DNA from 4 places in the Streptomyces sp. NBC_01089 genome. Region 1 is predicted to be linked to each of the others. Evidence: riboswitches for the same ligand, from Rfam matches in the RefSeq annotation. Region 1 holds a riboswitch; each other region holds the start of a gene.
What was found. Region 1 has a riboswitch for thiamine pyrophosphate ahead of thiO (glycine oxidase ThiO). Riboswitches for the same ligand answer to the same signal wherever they lie in the genome.
Positions count from the first base shown of each region.

Region 2: it holds a riboswitch for thiamine pyrophosphate, as region 1 does, so the genes downstream of both, thiC (phosphomethylpyrimidine synthase ThiC) here and thiO (glycine oxidase ThiO) in region 1, are expected to answer to the same signal.
Region 3: it holds a riboswitch for thiamine pyrophosphate, as region 1 does, so the genes downstream of both, OG510_RS09540 (thiamine ABC transporter substrate binding subunit) here and thiO (glycine oxidase ThiO) in region 1, are expected to answer to the same signal.
Region 4: it holds a riboswitch for thiamine pyrophosphate, as region 1 does, so the genes downstream of both, OG510_RS06335 (purine-cytosine permease family protein) here and thiO (glycine oxidase ThiO) in region 1, are expected to answer to the same signal.

Region 1 is NZ_CP108660.1:6,368,120-6,372,424, forward strand. It holds gene OG510_RS28600 (thiazole synthase) at 155-949, opposite strand; gene thiS (sulfur carrier protein ThiS) at 957-1,202, opposite strand; gene thiO (glycine oxidase ThiO) at 1,226-2,428, opposite strand; TPP riboswitch at 2,426-2,538, opposite strand; gene OG510_RS28615 (NAD(P)/FAD-dependent oxidoreductase) at 2,671-3,846, shown strand; gene OG510_RS28620 (Rv2175c family DNA-binding protein) at 3,947-4,305, shown strand, end outside.
Region 2 is NZ_CP108660.1:4,231,839-4,236,143, forward strand. It holds gene OG510_RS18765 (IclR family transcriptional regulator) at 1-58, shown strand, start outside; gene OG510_RS18770 (SsgA family sporulation/cell division regulator) at 173-607, shown strand; gene OG510_RS18775 (YibE/F family protein) at 664-2,070, opposite strand; TPP riboswitch at 2,135-2,261, shown strand; gene thiC (phosphomethylpyrimidine synthase ThiC) at 2,254-4,029, shown strand; gene OG510_RS18785 (hypothetical protein) at 4,065-4,305, opposite strand, start outside.
Region 3 is NZ_CP108660.1:2,192,861-2,197,165, reverse strand. It holds gene OG510_RS09550 (phosphatidate cytidylyltransferase) at 1-835, shown strand, start outside; gene rlmN (23S rRNA (adenine(2503)-C(2))-methyltransferase RlmN) at 952-2,058, shown strand; TPP riboswitch at 2,088-2,192, shown strand; gene OG510_RS09540 (thiamine ABC transporter substrate binding subunit) at 2,265-3,389, shown strand; gene OG510_RS09535 (ABC transporter permease) at 3,464-4,305, shown strand, end outside.
Region 4 is NZ_CP108660.1:1,422,432-1,426,736, reverse strand. It holds gene OG510_RS06345 (chitosanase) at 1-650, opposite strand, end outside; gene OG510_RS06340 (alpha/beta fold hydrolase) at 884-1,585, shown strand; TPP riboswitch at 1,647-1,741, shown strand; gene OG510_RS06335 (purine-cytosine permease family protein) at 1,733-3,139, shown strand; gene OG510_RS06330 (TIGR03086 family metal-binding protein) at 3,136-3,786, opposite strand; gene OG510_RS06325 (YfcC family protein) at 4,042-4,305, shown strand, end outside.

The DNA.
Region 1 (4,305 bases):
GCGCTGACAGGGCCTAAGCCGTCCTGGTGAATCGGCCGGGACTGAAGCCGAGCTGTGACAGGCCGGTGAGGACCGGCGTGAGGACCGGCCCGCGGACCGGTGTGAGGACCCGGCCCGCGGGTCCCGGAGGCGCTCCGGCACGGTCGGCCGGCCTCTAGAACGCCGGCCGCTCCGGATCGAGTGCCGCGCGCCCCTCCTCCGGAGACGACGCCCGGGCGAAGTGCCTGCGGGGGATCCGGCCCGCCCGGTGAGCGAGCCGGCCCGCCTCCACACCCCGGCGCATCGCGGACGCCATCAGTTCCGGCTCCTGCGCGCGGGTCACCGCCGACGCCAGCATCACGGCCGCGCAGCCGAGCTCCATCGCCAGCGCCGCGTCCGACGCCGTACCGGCGCCCGCGTCGAGGATCACCGGCACTCCGGCCCGCTCCACGATCAGCTGGAAGTTGTGCGGATTGCGGATGCCGAGGCCCGAGCCGATGGGGGAGCCGAGCGGCATGATCGCCGCGCAGCCCACCTCTTCGAGGCGGCGGGCCAGCACCGGATCGTCGTTGGTGTACGGCAGCACCGTGAAACCGTCGTCCACCAGCGTCTCGGCGGCGTCGAGCAGCTCCACCGGGTCGGGCAGCAGGGTGTGCTCGTCCGCCACGACCTCCAGCTTGATCCAGTTCGTGCCCAGGGCCTCGCGGGCCAGCCGGGCGGTGAGGACCGCCTCGCCCGCAGTGAAGCAGCCGGCGGTGTTCGGCAGCACCTTGACGGCGAGCCTGTCGAGGACCGAGAGGACCGAGCCCTGCACCGTGGGGTCGAGGCGGCGCATCGCCACCGTCGTGAGTTCGGTGCCCGACGCGATCAGTGACCTCTCCAGCACATCGAGGCTGGGCGCACCGCCGGTCCCCATGATCAGCCGGGAGGAGAACTCGGTGTCGGCGAGAGTGAAGGAATCGTCTGCCATGTCCGGATCAGCCTCCCTGGACCGCGGTGAGAATCTCGACGCGGTCGCCGTCGGCGAGCGCGGTACGGGGCCACCTGCCCCGGGGCACGACGGTCTCGTTGACCGCGGCGGCGACGCCCGACGGCGCACTGGTGAAGCCGGTGACCAGTACATCGAGGGTGGTGCCCGGGGCGATCCCACGGGGCTCGCCGTTGACCGAGACCCGCGCCTGAGGCGCGGCCACGGGCGGTGCGTCCGCCGCCGGGGTGTTCACGGGGGGCACGTTCAGTGGCACGTTCATGCGGGCTGCTCCTGTCGTACGGGCGAGAAGCGCCGGGGAGTGAAGGCGCGGGCCTCGGCGGGCAGCTCCCCGGTGGTGAGCAGTTCGGCCATCACATCGCCGGTGACGGGCGTGAGCAGCACGCCGTTGCGGTAGTGGCCGGTGGCCAGCAGGAGGCCGGGCAGCGCGCTCGGGCCGAGCAGCGGCGCGTTGTCGGGGGACGCGGGCCGCAGCCCCGCGCGCGTCTCCGTGAGCGGGAGTTCGGTGATGCCGGGTACCAGCTCATGGGCGTCGCGGAGCAGTTCGTACACCCCGCCCGCGGTGACCGTGGTGTCCCAGCCCAGCTCCTCGCTGGTCGCGCCGATCACCAGCTCGCCGTTCTCCCGGGGGACCAGATAGAGGTGGCTGCCCCGGACGACCGCGCGGACCGTCCGGCTGAGGAACGGCGCGTACACACGTGGCACCGTCAGCCGCAGCACCTGGCCCTTCACCGGGCGTACGGGCGGAAGCACCGCGTCCGGTACGCCCGCGAGCCGGCCGCTGAGGCTGCCCGCCGCCAGCACCACCTGGCCCGCGGGCAGGGCCGTTCCGTCGGCCAGCACCACACCGGTGGCCCGGCCGCGCTCCACCGTCAGTCGCTCGGCCCAGTCGCGGTGGAAGGTGACCCCGGCCCGCTCGCACGCGATGACCAGCGCCTTCGCGAGCCGCCGCGGATCGACCTGGTGGTCGCCGTCCACCCGGAGCCCGCCGCGTACACCCGGCGCGAGCATCGGTTCGAGGCGCCTGCACTCGCGCCCGGTGAGCCACTCCGACTCCAGGCCGGAGCGGACCTGGAGCGCGTGCAGCTCCCGCAGATTCGCCCGGTCGTCGAGGTCGAGCGCCACCGCGAGGGTGCCGCAGGCGCGGTAGCCCAGCTCCTGGCCCGACGCCTCCGCCAGCTCCGCGGCGAACGCCGGATAGCGGCGGGCGGACTCCAGATTCAGCCCGAGCAGGACCTGCTCGCCGTAGTGCAGTTCTGTGACGGCGGCCAGCATGCCCGCCGCGACCTGCGCGGCGCCGCCGCCCGGCTCGGGGTCGACGACGGCCGTACGCAGTCCGCGCTGCGCCGACCGCCAGGCCGTGACGAGACCGATGATCCCGCCACCGACGATCAGTACGTCCGGCAGCGCGCCCACCGTGTCGGCGTGGTGCGCCTGATGACTGGCGTGATGGGTGTGCATGGGCGTCCAGCCCCTCCCTTCGCCGGCATGACCCGGATCAGGTTCGTACGGTCGGAGGCCGTCCAGCCTCCCTCTCAGCCCGGTGCGCCCGGACTCCCGCGAGTGGTTCAGCACGGCCAGCCTAACCCCGGTCGGTGCCGCCTCGTAAGCCGTCACAGGACACCCCCTGTTCTGACGGGTCGTCAGGTGCTTAAGGTGATCGGGTGAGTGAGCCGAGGAACGTCGTCATCGCCGGCGCGGGCATGGCCGGAGTGCAGACCGCTGTCGCCCTGCGGGACCAGGGCTTCACCGGACCCGTCACGCTGATCGGCGAGGAGTCCCACCAGCCGTACGACAGACCGCCGCTCTCCAAGGCGGTGCTGCTCGGCAAGGCGGACGGCTCCGCCTTCGACGTCGACTTCGCCGCGCTCGGGGTCGAGCTGCTGCTGGGGTGCGAGGTGACCGGCCTGCGCCCGCGGGACCGGGAGCTGGACACCGCGCGCGGCCCCGTCCCGTACGGGGCTCTGGTCGTCGCCACCGGCGCCCACCCGGTCACGCTGCCCGGCAGCGAGGGCGCCCCCGGAGTTCATCTGCTGCGCACACTCGACGACGCGGGACGGCTGCGGGCCGTCCTCGCCGACCGCCGGGACGTGGTGGTGGTCGGCGCGGGGTGGATCGGCGCCGAGTTCGCGACGGCCGCACGCGAGGCGGGGTGCGCGGTGACGGTCGTGGAGGCGGCGGGCCGGCCGCTCGTCGGGGTGCTGCCGCCCGAGATCGCGGCGCCGATGGCCGACTGGTACGCCGACAGCGGCGCCGAACTCCTCACGGACGCCCGGGTGTCCCGGGTCGAACCGGGCGCCGTGGTCCTGGAGTCCGGGCGGCGGCTGGCGGCCGGGGCGGTCCTCGTCGGCATCGGGGCCAGGCCCGCGACCGGCTGGCTGGCCGGTTCCGGTATCGCGCTCGGCGCCGAAGGGTCGGTCCTGGCCGACGAACGGCTGCGCACCTCGCTCCCGGACGTCTACGCGGTCGGCGACTGCGCGTCCTTCCCGTCGCGCCGTTACGGCGAGCGGCTGCTGATCCACCACTGGGACAACGCACTCCAGGGGCCGCGCACGGTCGCCGCCGACGTGATCGGTGAGACCCCGCAGATCTACGACCCGGTGCCCTACTTCTGGTCCGAGCAGTTCGGCCGCTTCGTCCAGTACGCGGGCCACCACGCGGCCGCCGACACCCTGGTCGGGCGCGGCGACCCGGCGGGGCCCGCCTGGTCGGTGTGCTGGCTGCGGGAGGAGCGGCTGGTCGCGGTGCTCGCCGTCGGCAGGCCACGGGATCTGGCCCAGGGACGGAAGCTGATCGAGTCGGGCGCCCCGGTGGATCCGGCCCTGGCCGCCGATCCGGCCGTGCCGCTCAAGGCGGCGGTCCGCCCCCGGCAGGACTGACCGCGGCCGCCGCCGTGACCGCCGCCGTGACCGGCGTACGACGGCCCTGAAGGGCTGAGTCCGGGTATCGGCTGTCAGTGCGGGATGGCAGGCTTGTCCCGTGACCGAGATTGACGCAAAAACCGACGCTCTCATCCCCGCCTGGCTGCACCTGCCCGACATCGCCGAGATGTTCGACGTCGAGGTGACCCGTGTCCGCCAGCTGGTCAGGGACGGCACGCTGATCGCCGTACGCCGTGGTGAGAACAGGGCGCTCCAGGTGCCCGCCGCCTTCATCGACGGCACCAAAGTGGTCAAGGGCCTCGCCGGCACCCTGACGCTCCTGCGGGACGACGGCTTCAGCGACGAGGAGATGCTGGAGTGGCTCTTCACCCCCGACGAGACCCTGCCCGGCACGCCCGCGCAGGCGCTGAGCGAGAATCGCGGGACGGAGGTGAAGCGCCGGGCCCAGGCGCTCGC
Region 2 (4,305 bases), 2.1 Mb from region 1:
GTTACGGTCCGAGGTTGGGGCTTTGCTCGATTCGCTTGCGTTCTCTATCAGTATCTGAAATATCACTCCTTGTGATCTGTTTGCGCTTACAGCACGATTACGTCAAGAGGGCCTGGAGATACATTCCCGGCCATCTTGGGAACCAACACGGCGTCTACTGCGGGGTAGGGACATGCGCGAATCGGTCCAGGCAGAGGTCATGATGAGCTTCCTCGTCTCCGAGGAGCTCTCCTTCCGCATTCCGGTGGAGCTCTGCTACGAGGTGAGTGATCCGTACGCGGTGCGGATGACCTTCCACCTTCCCGGGGACGAGCCGGTGACCTGGACGTTCGGTCGCGAGCTGCTCCTCGACGGGATCAACGCCCCGACGGGGGACGGCGATGTGCACATCTCGCCCAGCGATCCGTCGGGTCTCGCCGATGTCCATCTGCGTCTCCAGGTCGGGGCGGACCGCGCGCTGTTCCGGGCGGGCAGCGCCCCGCTGATCGCTTTCCTGGACCGCACCGACAAGATCGTCCCGCTCGGCGAGGAGCGCAGCCTGGGCGACTTCGACGGACATCTGGAAGCGGCACTCGGCCGGATCCTCGCGGAGGAGAACGCGGGCTGAGGCCGCGAGCCGAACCGGTGCTACGCGCACGGGCTGCGGAAGGGAGACCGGACCTCTCAGTGCTTGCGGCGGCGGCCCCCGCCGCTCCGCGCGATGCCCCCTCCGGGGAGCGCCCACCCCGTCCCGCGGGCCGGGCGGCCGGCCCCGTGGTCCGCACGGTCGGCCGAGACCACGAGCGCGGCGAGCGCTGTGGTCACCGGCACCGATGCGACCAGGCCGATCGACCCCACCAGGGTCCGTACGATCTCCTCCGCGACCAGCTCGGAGTTGGCCACCGTGCCCACGCTGCTCTGCGCGATGGAGAAGAGCAGCAACAGGGGCAGCGCCGCACCCGCGTAGGCCAGAACGAGCGTGTTGACGACGGACGCGATGTGGTCGCGGCCGATCCGGATACCGGCCCGGTAGAGCCCGCGCGCCCCCATCGTGGGGTCCGCCTGGTGCAGTTCCCAGACGGCCGACGTCTGGGTGACCGTCACATCGTCCAGCACCCCGAGCGATCCGATGATGACGCTCGCCAGCAGCAGCCCGCTCATGTCGATGTGCGGATAGAGGCCATGGATCAGCCCGGTGCTGTCATCGGTGTTCCCGGTCAGGCTCGCCCAGCCGATGAAGAGGGAACCGAGCAGCCCGATCAGCATCAGTGAGACCAGCGTGCCGATGACGGCGACCGAGGTCCGCGCCGTCAGACCGTGGCAGGTGTAGAGCGCGATCAGCATGATGGCGCTCGCCCCGATCACAGCCACGACCAGCGGATTCGACCCGTGCAGGATCGCGGGCAGGATGAAGAGCGTCAGTACCGCGAAGCTGACGGCCAGCGCGACCAGCGCCATCAGCCCGCGCAGCCGGCCCACGGCGACGACCACCAGCGCGAAGATCCCGGCGAGCAGCGCCATCGGGAACTTCCGGTCCACGTCGGACACCGAGTACTGCAGATCATGGGGCGCGTCCGGGGCGTACGCCACGATCACGCCCTGCCCCTGGTGCAGTTGGCGCGGGGAATCCGGCTGGACGATCTCGGTGAAGGTGCGGCCCTTGTCCTTGCCGCTGGTCACCTCGATCTTCGCCTTCTTGCACCCGGTGTTCTGCGCGGCCTCCGTACCGGCACCGGTCCGCTGCCCCGCCGTGCCCTCACCACCGCTCGAACCCGCGCCCCCGCCGGTGCCCCCGTCCGCGCCCCCGCCGGCCGACGACTGGCCGCCCTGTACGTCCTTGCAGTTCACCGCAGCCATCGCCACTACTTCGCCCTGCTGCGTCTGCCGGTCGAACCCGACACCACTGCGGTCATGATGCGGCGCGCCACCCGGCCAGAAGACCGCAAGACCGACAACAACCGCCGCCGCGAAGGGAATCAGCACCGCTGCGATGACCTTGCGCAGATGCTGGGACACGGGCGCGGCGGGGCCGTGACCGTGCGTATGGCTGTGCCCGCCGGGGGGCGGTTCCGGGAGTGGTGTCACCGCCAGATCATCGCAAGAACGGGGAGGCCCTCTGTTCAGTCCGCGGTCCTTGGCGTTAGCGTGGGGGCACCTTTGCACACGCGGGAGCTCGGAGCACCGGGCTGAGAGGGCGCTGACCAGCAATCTGCTGAGAGCTGCGCCGACCGCCGAACCTGTTACCGGGTAATGCCGGCGTAGGGAGTAGGTCTCATGACCACAGTGGATGCACGCACGCCTGCCACCGACCAGGACGAGCGCAAGCCGGGCTGGCACAAGGGATATGTCGCGGGCCCCGAGGGCTCGCGCGCGGATCTCCGGGTGCCCGTCAGGCAGGTGCACCTCACCAATGGGCAGGACGTGACGCTGTACGACACGTCAGGCCCGTACACCGACCCCACCGTCGAGACCGATGTACGGCGCGGGCTCGCCCCGCTCCGGGAGAACTGGATCATCGGCCGCGGCGACACCGAGGAGTACGCGGGCCGCCCGGCCCGCCCCGAGGACGACGGGATCAAGCACACCTCACCGCGCGGGGGGCTCCGTAACCTCGACGCGGTCTTCCCCGGCCGCCCCCGCCAGCCCCGCAGGGGGCGTGAGGGGCGCGCGGTGAGCCAGCTCGCGTACGCCGTGCGCGGGGAGATCACCCCGGAGATGGAGTACGTCGCGATCCGGGAGAACGTCTCTCCCGAGGTCGTACGGGAGGAGATCGCCGCGGGCCGGGCGGTCCTGCCGGCCAACGTGAACCACCCGGAGATCGAGCCGATGATCATCGGGAAGCGGTTCCTGGTGAAGGTCAACGCCAACATCGGCAACTCCGCGGTCACTTCCTCCATCGAGGAGGAGGTGGACAAGATGACCTGGGCCACCAAATGGGGCGCGGACACGGTCATGGACCTGTCCACCGGGCGCAATATCCACACCACCCGCGAGTGGGTGCTGCGCAACTCCCCCGTCCCGATCGGCACGGTCCCGCTCTACCAGGCCCTGGAGAAGGTCGACGGCCAGGCCGAGGAGCTGACCTGGGAGATCTACAAGGACACCGTCATCGAGCAGGCCGAACAGGGCGTCGACTACATGACGGTGCACGCGGGGGTGCTGCTGAGGTACGTGCCGCTCACCGCGCGCCGCAAGACCGGGATCGTCTCGCGCGGCGGCTCGATCATGGCCGCCTGGTGCCTGGCGCACCACAAGGAGTCGTTCCTGTACGAGCACTTCGAAGAGCTCTCCGACATCCTGGCCTCCTACGACGTGACCTACTCACTGGGTGACGGGCTGCGGCCGGGGTCGATCGCGGACGCCAACGACGAGGCGCAGTTCGCGGAGTTGCGCACCCTCGGGGAACTCAACACGATCGCCAAACGTCATGGTGTACAGACGATGATCGAAGGTCCCGGTCACGTCCCGATGCACAAGATCAAGGAGAACATCGACCTCCAGCAGGAGATCTGCGAGGAGGCCCCCTTCTATACGCTCGGCCCGCTCACCACGGACGTGGCCCCGGCGTATGACCACATCACCTCCGGCATCGGGGCGGCGATGATCGCATGGTGGGGTACGGCCATGCTCTGCTACGTCACGCCCAAGGAACATCTGGGCCTGCCCAACCGGGACGACGTGAAGACCGGCGTGATCACGTACAAGATCGCTGCGCATGCGGCGGATCTCGCCAAGGGGCACCAGGACGCGCAGAAGTGGGACGACGCGCTCTCGGACGCACGCTTCGAGTTCCGCTGGGAGGACCAGTTCAATCTCGCTCTCGACCCCGACACGGCAAGGGAGTTCCATGACGAGACGCTGCCGGCCGAGCCGGCGAAGACCGCGCATTTCTGTTCCATGTGCGGGCCGAAGTTCTGCTCGATGAAGATCTCCCAGGACATCCGCCGTGAACACGGCGGAAGCCAGGAGGAGATCGAGTCGGGGATGGCGGCGAAGTCGAAGGAGTTCGCGGCGAGCGGCAACAGGGTGTATCTGCCGATCGCCGACTGAGCACGCCGGCTGTACCTCCACGGGTGTCCCCGGTGCTACTCCGGTGGGTGGTCGGGGCCGCCGAAGTCCGGGCTGGTGAAGTCCGGGCTGGTGAAGCTGGGGCGCTCGTGGTCCGCCGTCTCGTTCTCGTCAGGACTGGCGAAATCGGGGCGGCTGTAGCCGAGGCTCGGGATACGGCCCGCCGAGCGGTAGGGGGCGGGGGCGGCTGGGTCCACGCTCGGGTCGGCCAGTGCCGCGCTCAGGAACGGGACGATGCCCCGTTCCACCAGGGCGTGG
Region 3 (4,305 bases), 4.2 Mb from region 1:
GGCCCCGCCGCCTCCCGAGAAGAAGAAGGCCGGCCGTGATCTGCGGTCGGCGATAGGGGTCGGTCTCGGCCTCGGCGTGGTGGTGATCGCCTCGCTCTTCGTCTGGAAGGCCGCGTTCGTCATCGTGATCGCGGTCGCGGTGGTCGTCGGCCTCTGGGAGCTGACCTCCCGGCTCGATGAGCGCAAGGGCGTCAAGGCGCCGCTGGTACCGCTCGCGGTGGGCGGCGCCGCCATGGTCGTCGCCGGGTACGCGCGGGGGACCGAGGGTGCCTGGATCGCCATGGCGCTCACGGCGCTCGCCGTCCTGGTCTGGCGGATGACCGCGCCACCGGACGGCTACCTCAGGGACGTCACGGCTGGGGTGTTCGCCGCCTTCTACGTGCCGTTCCTGGCGACGTTCGTGGCGCTGCTGCTGGCCGCCGACGACGGGCCCTGGCGGGTGCTCACGTTCCTGGTGCTGACCGTGGTCAGCGACACGGGTGCATACGCGATCGGCTGGCGCTTCGGCAAGCACAAGCTCGCACCGCGTATCAGCCCCGGAAAGACCAGGGAGGGGCTGTTCGGGGCGGTCAGCTTCGCGATGGTGGCGGGCGCGCTCTGCATGCAGTTCCTGATCGACGACGGGCAGTGGTGGCAGGGTCTGCTGCTCGGCCTCGCCGTCGCGGCCAGCGCCACCCTGGGCGACCTGGGCGAGTCCATGATCAAGAGGGATCTCGGGATCAAGGACATGGGAACGCTGCTGCCGGGCCACGGCGGGATCATGGACCGGCTGGACTCCCTGCTGCCCACCGCACCCGTGGTCTGGCTGCTGCTCGTGCTGTTCGTCGGATCCTGAAGGCCGGCTCCTGAGACCGGACGTCCACGTCTGCGACCTGCTGCTTCACCGAGGGAGGGCCCGCTGTCCACAGGACGGCGGGCCCTCCCTCCGCTGTCTGCGACACTGGATGGACCATGCCTAAGCCCGGAGAACTCACTTTCGTCGCGCCCCGCGGAGCCAAGAAGCCCCCGCTCCACCTCGCCGACCTCACGCCCGCCGAGCGCAAGGACGCCGTGGCCGAGACCGGCGAGAAGCCGTTCCGCGCCAAGCAGCTGTCGCAGCACTACTTCGCGCGGTACGCCCACGACCCCGCCGAGTGGACCGACATCCCGGCCGCCTCGCGCGAGAAGCTGCGGGAGGCGCTGCTCCCCGACCTGATGAGCGTGGTGCGCCACATCAGCTGCGACGACGACACCACCCGTAAGACGCTGTGGAAGCTGCACGACGGCACGCTCGTCGAGTCCGTCCTGATGCGCTACCCGGACCGAGTGACGATGTGCATCTCCTCGCAGGCCGGCTGCGGGATGAACTGCCCGTTCTGCGCCACCGGCCAGGCCGGTCTGGACCGCAATCTCTCGACGGCCGAGATCGTGCACCAGATCGTCGACGGGATGCGCGCGCTGCGCGACGGTGAGGTGCCCGGCGGGCCCGCCCGGCTCTCCAACATCGTCTTCATGGGCATGGGCGAACCGCTCGCCAACTACAAGCGGGTGGTCGGCTCGATCCGCCGGCTGACCGACCCCGAGCCCGACGGTCTCGGTCTCTCGCAGCGCGGGATCACCGTGTCCACGGTCGGCCTGGTGCCCGCGATGCTGCGCTTCGCCGACGAGGGCTTCAAATGCCGCCTCGCGGTCTCGCTGCACGCGCCCGACGACGAGCTGCGCGACACCCTCGTCCCGGTCAACACCCGGTGGAAGGTCCGTGAGGTGCTGGACGCCGCCTGGGAGTACGCCGCGAAGTCCGGCCGCCGGGTCTCCATCGAGTACGCGCTCATCCGCGACATCAACGACCACGCCTGGCGGGGCGACCGGCTGGGACGGCTCCTCAAGGGCAAGCCCGTCCACGTCAACCTGATCCCGCTCAACCCGACGCCGGGCTCCAAGTGGACCGCGTCCCGGCCGGAGGACGAGAAGGCGTTCGTCGCCGCCATCGCCGCCCACGGAGTCCCCGTGACCGTACGGGACACCCGCGGCCAGGAGATCGACGGAGCCTGCGGGCAGCTGGCCGCCGCCGAGCGGTAGGGCCCGTGTAACGTGGGGCGCACATTTTCATATTCCGACAGGGGAGCGCCACAGCGCTGAGAGTGCGGCCATGCCGCAGACCCTCTGGACCTTGCCCGGGTCATTCCGGGTAGGAAGTTCGGTCACTACTCAAGCTGTTCAGCCCTGCCCGCTCTCCCGCGGGCAGGGCCGCGTCTCTTCCTGGATGTCCATCCCAGGAGGAATCAGTGAGCACCACCAAGCGAGCGCGCACGGCCGGCAGAACGCTCAGCACCAGGAAGCTGACGGTCACCGCGCTGGCCGCCGCGCTGGGCGTCTCGGCGCTCGCCGCCTGCGGAGGCTCCGACGACTCGGGCTCGGGCGCCAAGAACTCCAAGGTCGTGACGCTCGTCAGCCATGACTCGTTCGCCGCGTCCCCCGCCGTGCTCAAGGAGTTCACCAAGGAGACCGGCTACACCGTCCACGTCCTCAAGAGCGGGGACGCGGGCGCCACGCTCAACCAGGAGATCCTCAGCAAGGGTTCCCCGCGCGGTGACGTCTTCTTCGGTGTCGACAACACCCTGCTGTCCCGGGCGCTCGGCAACGGCCTGTTCACGCCGTACCGGGCGAAGGGCCTGGACCAGGTCGCATCCGCCGTACAGCTCGACGCGAAGAAGCACCGGGTCACACCGGTCGACAGCGGCGACCTCTGCGTCAACTACGACAAGAAGTACTTCGCGGACCACAAGCTCGCCCCGCCCAGGAGCTTCGACGACCTGATCAAGCCGCAGTACAAGAACCTGCTGGTCACCGAGAACGTCGCCACCTCCTCACCGGGCCTGGGCTTCATGCTCGGCACGGTCGGGCGGTACGGGAACGACGGCTGGCAGGCGTACTGGAAGAAGCTCACGGCCAACGGAGTCAAGGTCGACGACGGCTGGGAGCAGGCGTACAACAACGACTTCTCCGGCTCGGCCGGCGGCAAGAAGGCCAAGGGCGACCGGCCGCTCGTCGTCTCGTACGCGTCGAGCCCGCCCGCCGAGGTGCTGTACGCCAAGCCGCGGCCGAAGACCGCCCCGACCGGCGTCGTCACCTCTACCTGCTTCCGGCAGATCGAGTTCGCCGGGCTGCTCGGCGGCGCGAAGAACGAGGCGGGCGGCAAGGCCCTGATCGACTTCCTGATCAGCAAGAAGTTCCAGGAGGACATGCCGCTCAACATGTTCGTGGACCCGGTGGTGAAGGGCGCGAAGGAGCCCGCGGTCTTCACGGAGTTCGGCGCGAAGGTCACCAGGCCCGAGACCGTCGCACCCGCCACGATCGCCAAGAACCGTGACCAGTGGGTCAAGTCGTGGTCCTCGATCGTCCTGAAGTAGCACCCGAGGCGCAGGCCGGGCCCGGGCCGTCGACCGGGGCGGGCCGGCGCCGGGCGGCGGTCGGGCTCGCGCTGATGATGGTGCCCGCCGTGTTCTTCGCGGTCTTCTTCGCCTACCCGGTCGCGGCCATCGTCGGCCGCGGCCTGAAGGCGGGCGGCACCTGGCAGTTCGGGCGGATCGGCGAGGTGCTGAGCGAGCCCGGCATCCTGCACATCCTGTGGTTCACCACCTGGCAGGCATGCGCGTCGACCGGGCTGACCCTGCTGATCGCGCTGCCCGGCGCGTATGTCTTCGCCCGCTTCGACTTCCCCGGCAAACAGCTGCTGCGCGCGGTGGCGACCGTGCCCTTCGTGCTGCCCACCGTCGTCGCCGGGACGGCCTTCCTCGCGCTGCTCGGCCGCGGCGGGCTGCTCGACCAGCTGTGGGGCGTCCGCCTGGACACCACGGTCTGGGCGATCCTGCTCGCGCATGTCTTCTTCAACTACGCGGTGGTCGTCAGGACCGTGGGGGGCCTCTGGGCCCAGCTCGACCCGCGCCAGGAGGAGGCCGCGCGGGTCCTGGGCGCCTCCCGGTTCGCCGCCTGGCGGCGGGTGACGCTGCCCGCGCTGACGCCCGCGGTGGCCGCGGCCGCGCTGATGGTCTTCCTCTTCACCTTCACCTCCTTCGGGGTGGTGCAGATCCTCGGCGGACCCGGCTTCTCCACGCTTGAGGTGGAGATCTACCGGGAGACCGCCGAACTGCTCGACCTGCCGACGGCGGCCGTGCTGACCCTGGTGCAGTTCGCCGCGGTCGGAGCGATCCTCGCGCTGCACGCCTGGACCGTACGGCGCCGGGAGAGCGCGCTGAGCCTGGTCGACCCGGCGCGGACCTCCCGCCGTCCGGCGGGCGCCGGCCAGTGGGCGCTGGTCGGCGGGGT
Region 4 (4,305 bases), 4.9 Mb from region 1:
CTCTTGCGGATGGAGCCGAAGCTGGTCTTGTCGTCGCCGTCACCGTGCATGACGATGGCGTCGTAGTACGCGAACTGGCCCAGGACACCGATGCCGTCCGTCTTGCCCTGCTTGACGGCCGGGTCGAAGTACACCCGGTCGCGCTCGTCGTTCTGCGCGGTCTGGAACGCGGTGTCCTTGGCCGCGGTCTTCCAGGCGCTCTCGAAGGCCGAGCCGAGCCCCGAGTGCGAGTCACTGCCGTTGACCTTCTCCAGCGCGGGGAGGTATTTGGCGAGCGGGTTGCCCGGCTCCCGGTCGGTGTAGAGCTTCACCAGGTCCAGCATGTCGCCGGTGCCCGAGCAGAACCCGATGATGCCGGCGGTGTAGCCGCGGCCGTCTCCTATGTCCTCGATGTACTTGTACTGGGCCTTCCAGTCCAGCGAGGAGTTCTCGGCGCTGGAGACCAGCTTCATGGCGATCTCCTTCTTCGCCGGGTCGTCGAGTCCGGTCGCGGCGGCGGCCACCTGCTGAGAGCTGTGCGAACTCACCGGCTGCGCAGGGGCGTTGGCGGCGTGGGCGGTGGCCGGTACGGCTACCAGGGCCAGCCCGAGCACGGTGCGCGTGATGATCCTCTTGCTGCGTCCAGCGGTGGTGCGGTGGGGGGCTTTCACCGGTCCTCCAAGGGGGAGTTGGTGCGTCGGTGTTCTGTTAGGAAGCTTTCCTATCAGCTGCCCGGAGGGTCGTACACCCCTGAGGACAGGGGAGTTGAGCGAATCGTGTGCGATCAGGTTCGATCCGGTCAGGGGGAATAGCGGGTTTTGCCCTGATGTGACTCTAGGTGGCCAAGTCGCTTCCGTACGCGACGTGGCGTAGGGGCCGTGCCGCGCGCTGTAGCGTCTGCGGTATGGACGATCACTCAGCGGCCGACGATCACTCCGTGGTCGATGTCGGCGACGTACGGCTCGCATACCGCGCCTGGGGCGACCCCTTCGGCGCGCCTGTGGTGCTGCTGCACGGGCTCGGCGGCTCGTCCGCGACCTGGGAGGAGACCGGCCGGGCGCTCGGCGCCGAGTGGCGGGTGTACGCCCTGGACCTGCGCGGACACGGAGAGAGCGACTGGCCGGACGAGTACTCGTTCGAGCTCATGCGCGACGACGTCCTGGGGTTCCTCGACGAACTGGAACTGGAGCGCGTCGGGGTCGTCGGCCACTCCATGGGCGGTGTCGTCGCCTATCTGCTCGCCCAGGAGCACGCGGACCGGGTGGAGCGGCTCGTCCTCGAGGAGACTCCGCCGCCGTACCCCAGGGAGATGGCCGAACCCGCGAGTCCCGAAGGGCCGGTCGACTACGACTGGAACGTGGTGCCCGCCATCAGGAACGAGATCGGGCGCCCCAGCCCCGAGTGGGCCGAGCGGCTCGGCGAGATCGTCGCCCCGACGCTGATCGTCACCGGCGGCCCGGACAGCTCCATGCCGCAGGGGCGGATCCCCGACATGGCGGCGGGGATCCCCGACTCCAGGGTCATCACGATCCCGGTCGGCCACACCGTGCACGCCCTGGAGCCCGCACAGTTCTCGGCAGCGGTCAGCGACTTCTTCACCAGCTGAGCCGCGCGCGGCCGCCCACCCTCACCGCGGACGGCGTGACGCCGCGCGTTAGCCTTGCAGCGTAACGGACACGGGGTGCCCCGCCCAGGGGCTGAGATCACACCCGCCGAACCTGAACCAGTTAGTACTGGCGGAGGGATGTCGCTCATGTCATTGCCACCTGCTCCCAGCAGCACACCGGCCACCGGACCGCAGTCCGTCTTCGACGGCCGGATGCCCGCCGAGCCCGGCGACCTGCGGATCGAGGCCCGCGGGATCGCGCCGGTGCCCGGCCACCACCGCTACGGCGGCCCTGGGCGGCTGTTCACCGTGTGGTTCGCCCCGAACCTGACCATGACCGGGGTCTTCACCGGCACCGTCGGTATCGCCCTCGGCCTCGACCTGCCCACCGCGCTGGCCGCCGTGGTGCTGGGCACCCTGCTCGGCGCCGTGCCCACCGCGTACCTCGGGACCTGGGGCAGCCGCACCGGTGCGGGCCAACTGCCCCTGGCCCGGCTCGCGTTCGGCCGGTCCGTCACGGTGCCCGGCCTGCTGCAGTGGCTGTCGTCGGTGGCCTGGGACGCGCTCATCGGACTGTTCGGCGGGGACGCGCTGGCCCGGCTCTGCGGCTGGCCGTTCTGGCTCGGCGTGCTGCTGATGATGCTGGGGCAGGGGTCGCTCGGCGTACTGGGCTATGAGGCGATCCACCGGCTGCAGAAGCTGATGACCTTCGTACTCGCCGCCGCTTTCGTCGCCCTGGCCTTCAGGCTGCCGGACAGCGTCCACACCGCGGCAGGCAGCGCACACGGCGCCGACCGCGCCGGCGCGTTCATCCTGACCAGCACCATCGCGCTCAGCCTCGCGCTGTCGTGGGCTCCGTACGCCAGCGACTTCAGCCGCTATCTGCCGCAGAACACCTCCCGCCCGCGCATGTTCTGGTACACGCTCCTCGGCGTCAGCGTCTCCTTCGTGGCCGTGCAGTCGCTCGGGCTGTGGGGGGCCGCCGTCTTCACCGACCAGACCGCCCGGGGTGTCGACCGGCTGCTGGGCGGCGGTGTGCTCGGCGCGCTGGGGCTGCTGGCCGTGGCGCTGGCCGCCCTCTGCAGCAACGCCATGAACGACTACAGCGGCTCACTGGCCCTGCAGACCATCGGGCTGCGCGTTCCGCGCCCGGTCGCGGCCGCGATCGCCGCCGTACTCGGTTTCCCGCTGGTGCTGTGGATGCACGCCGCCGACACCACCGCGCGCTTCCAGAACGTCCTGCTCTTCGTCGGCTACTGGATCCCCGGCTTCGTCGCCGTCGTCGCTGTCGACTGGTTCGCCCGGGGCCGCAGGGGCGAACCGGTCGACCCGACCACGGAGAGCGTCCGTACGCGGTCCGGCCGGCCCGCCCTGGTGGCGTTCTGCGCCGCGTTCGCCGCGGCGGTGCCGTTCATGAACACCGGCCTCTACACCGGCCCGGTGGCTTCCGCACTGCACGGCGCCGACCTCGCCTATTACGTGGCCTTCCTGACCGCGCTCGTCGTCTACGCACCCCTCAGGCTGCGCCGCCACCGGACCCCGCACAGCACCTAAGGCTTCCAGTCCGGGCTGCGCCCGCTGAGTCCGATCACCCGGTCGACGAAGGGGGCGTCCCGCGCGACCTCGACGGCCGGGCCGAAGGCCGGAGCGCGTGTCGGGCTGTCCGGCTGCCCGAGCAGCGCGTACGAGACACCCAGGCTCGCCGGGTCCGGGGCGTACCGCTGCCCGGTCGCGCGGGCCAGATCCCAGCCGTGCACCACCAGCTCGTTGAGCGCGATCCGTCCGGCGACCACCGCGGGCAGGGTGAAACCGCCCGCTCTCGTCTCGCCCTCCCAGGCGCCGGGGGAGTGCCAGGCCGCGATCAGGTCCGCCAGCTGCCGGGGCAGCGCCGTGCGCCAGTCCGCGGCCAGCTCGGGGTTGGGTACGGTGCCCGGCGCGGTGTCGGTGTGCGGCCCGAACTCCTTCTTCGCCGCGGCGCAGAACGCCACCGTCAGTCCGGAGACATGGGCGAGCAGGTCCCGGACCGCGAAGTCCGGGCAGGGCGTGGGGTCACCCAGCTGCCCGTCCCCGACGGCGTCGGCGAGCCCGGCCATGTGCCGGGCCGGTGGTTCCAGATCGGGCAGACCGCCGTCCTGGTTCCTGTGCGCGCCCGTGTTGGCTGCGCCCGTGTCCGTTGCGTCTGTGTCCGTTTCGATGTCCATACCCTTGAGACCGGATCCGGTACGAGAACTCATCGGTCGGCCGGCCGCCCGCCGTGGCAACATGCGGCCCCGCGCTCCCTGTGGTCCCGTTGGCGCAGAATCCTCCGGAGCGAACAGGGGCTGCACGATGGAGCTGGGACCCAGGACCGACGCCTCCCCGGCCGGGCGCACCGCGTCAGCCGTCGTGCCGTACGCGCGGGCGAGCGGGCCCGTCACCCGCTCGGCCGCACCGGGTCCGAGCCATGGGGCCGCCGCGTGAGCACCGTCCGGACCCGGCAGGCCCAGGACGGGAAGCCACCGGGAAAACGCGGCTTCGTCTTCCCGAGCGCCCTCACCGTCCTGGCCGTCGTCACCATCGCCGTCTGGGCCCTGGCCTTCCTCATCCCACCGGGCGAATACCGCAGGAACAAGTCGGGGGCGCCCATCCAGGGCACCTACCACCGGGTCGCGTCCGACCGGGGAATCGTCCACCGGCTCAACGATCTCTTCCTCTCCCCGGTCAACGGCCTCTACGGCGTC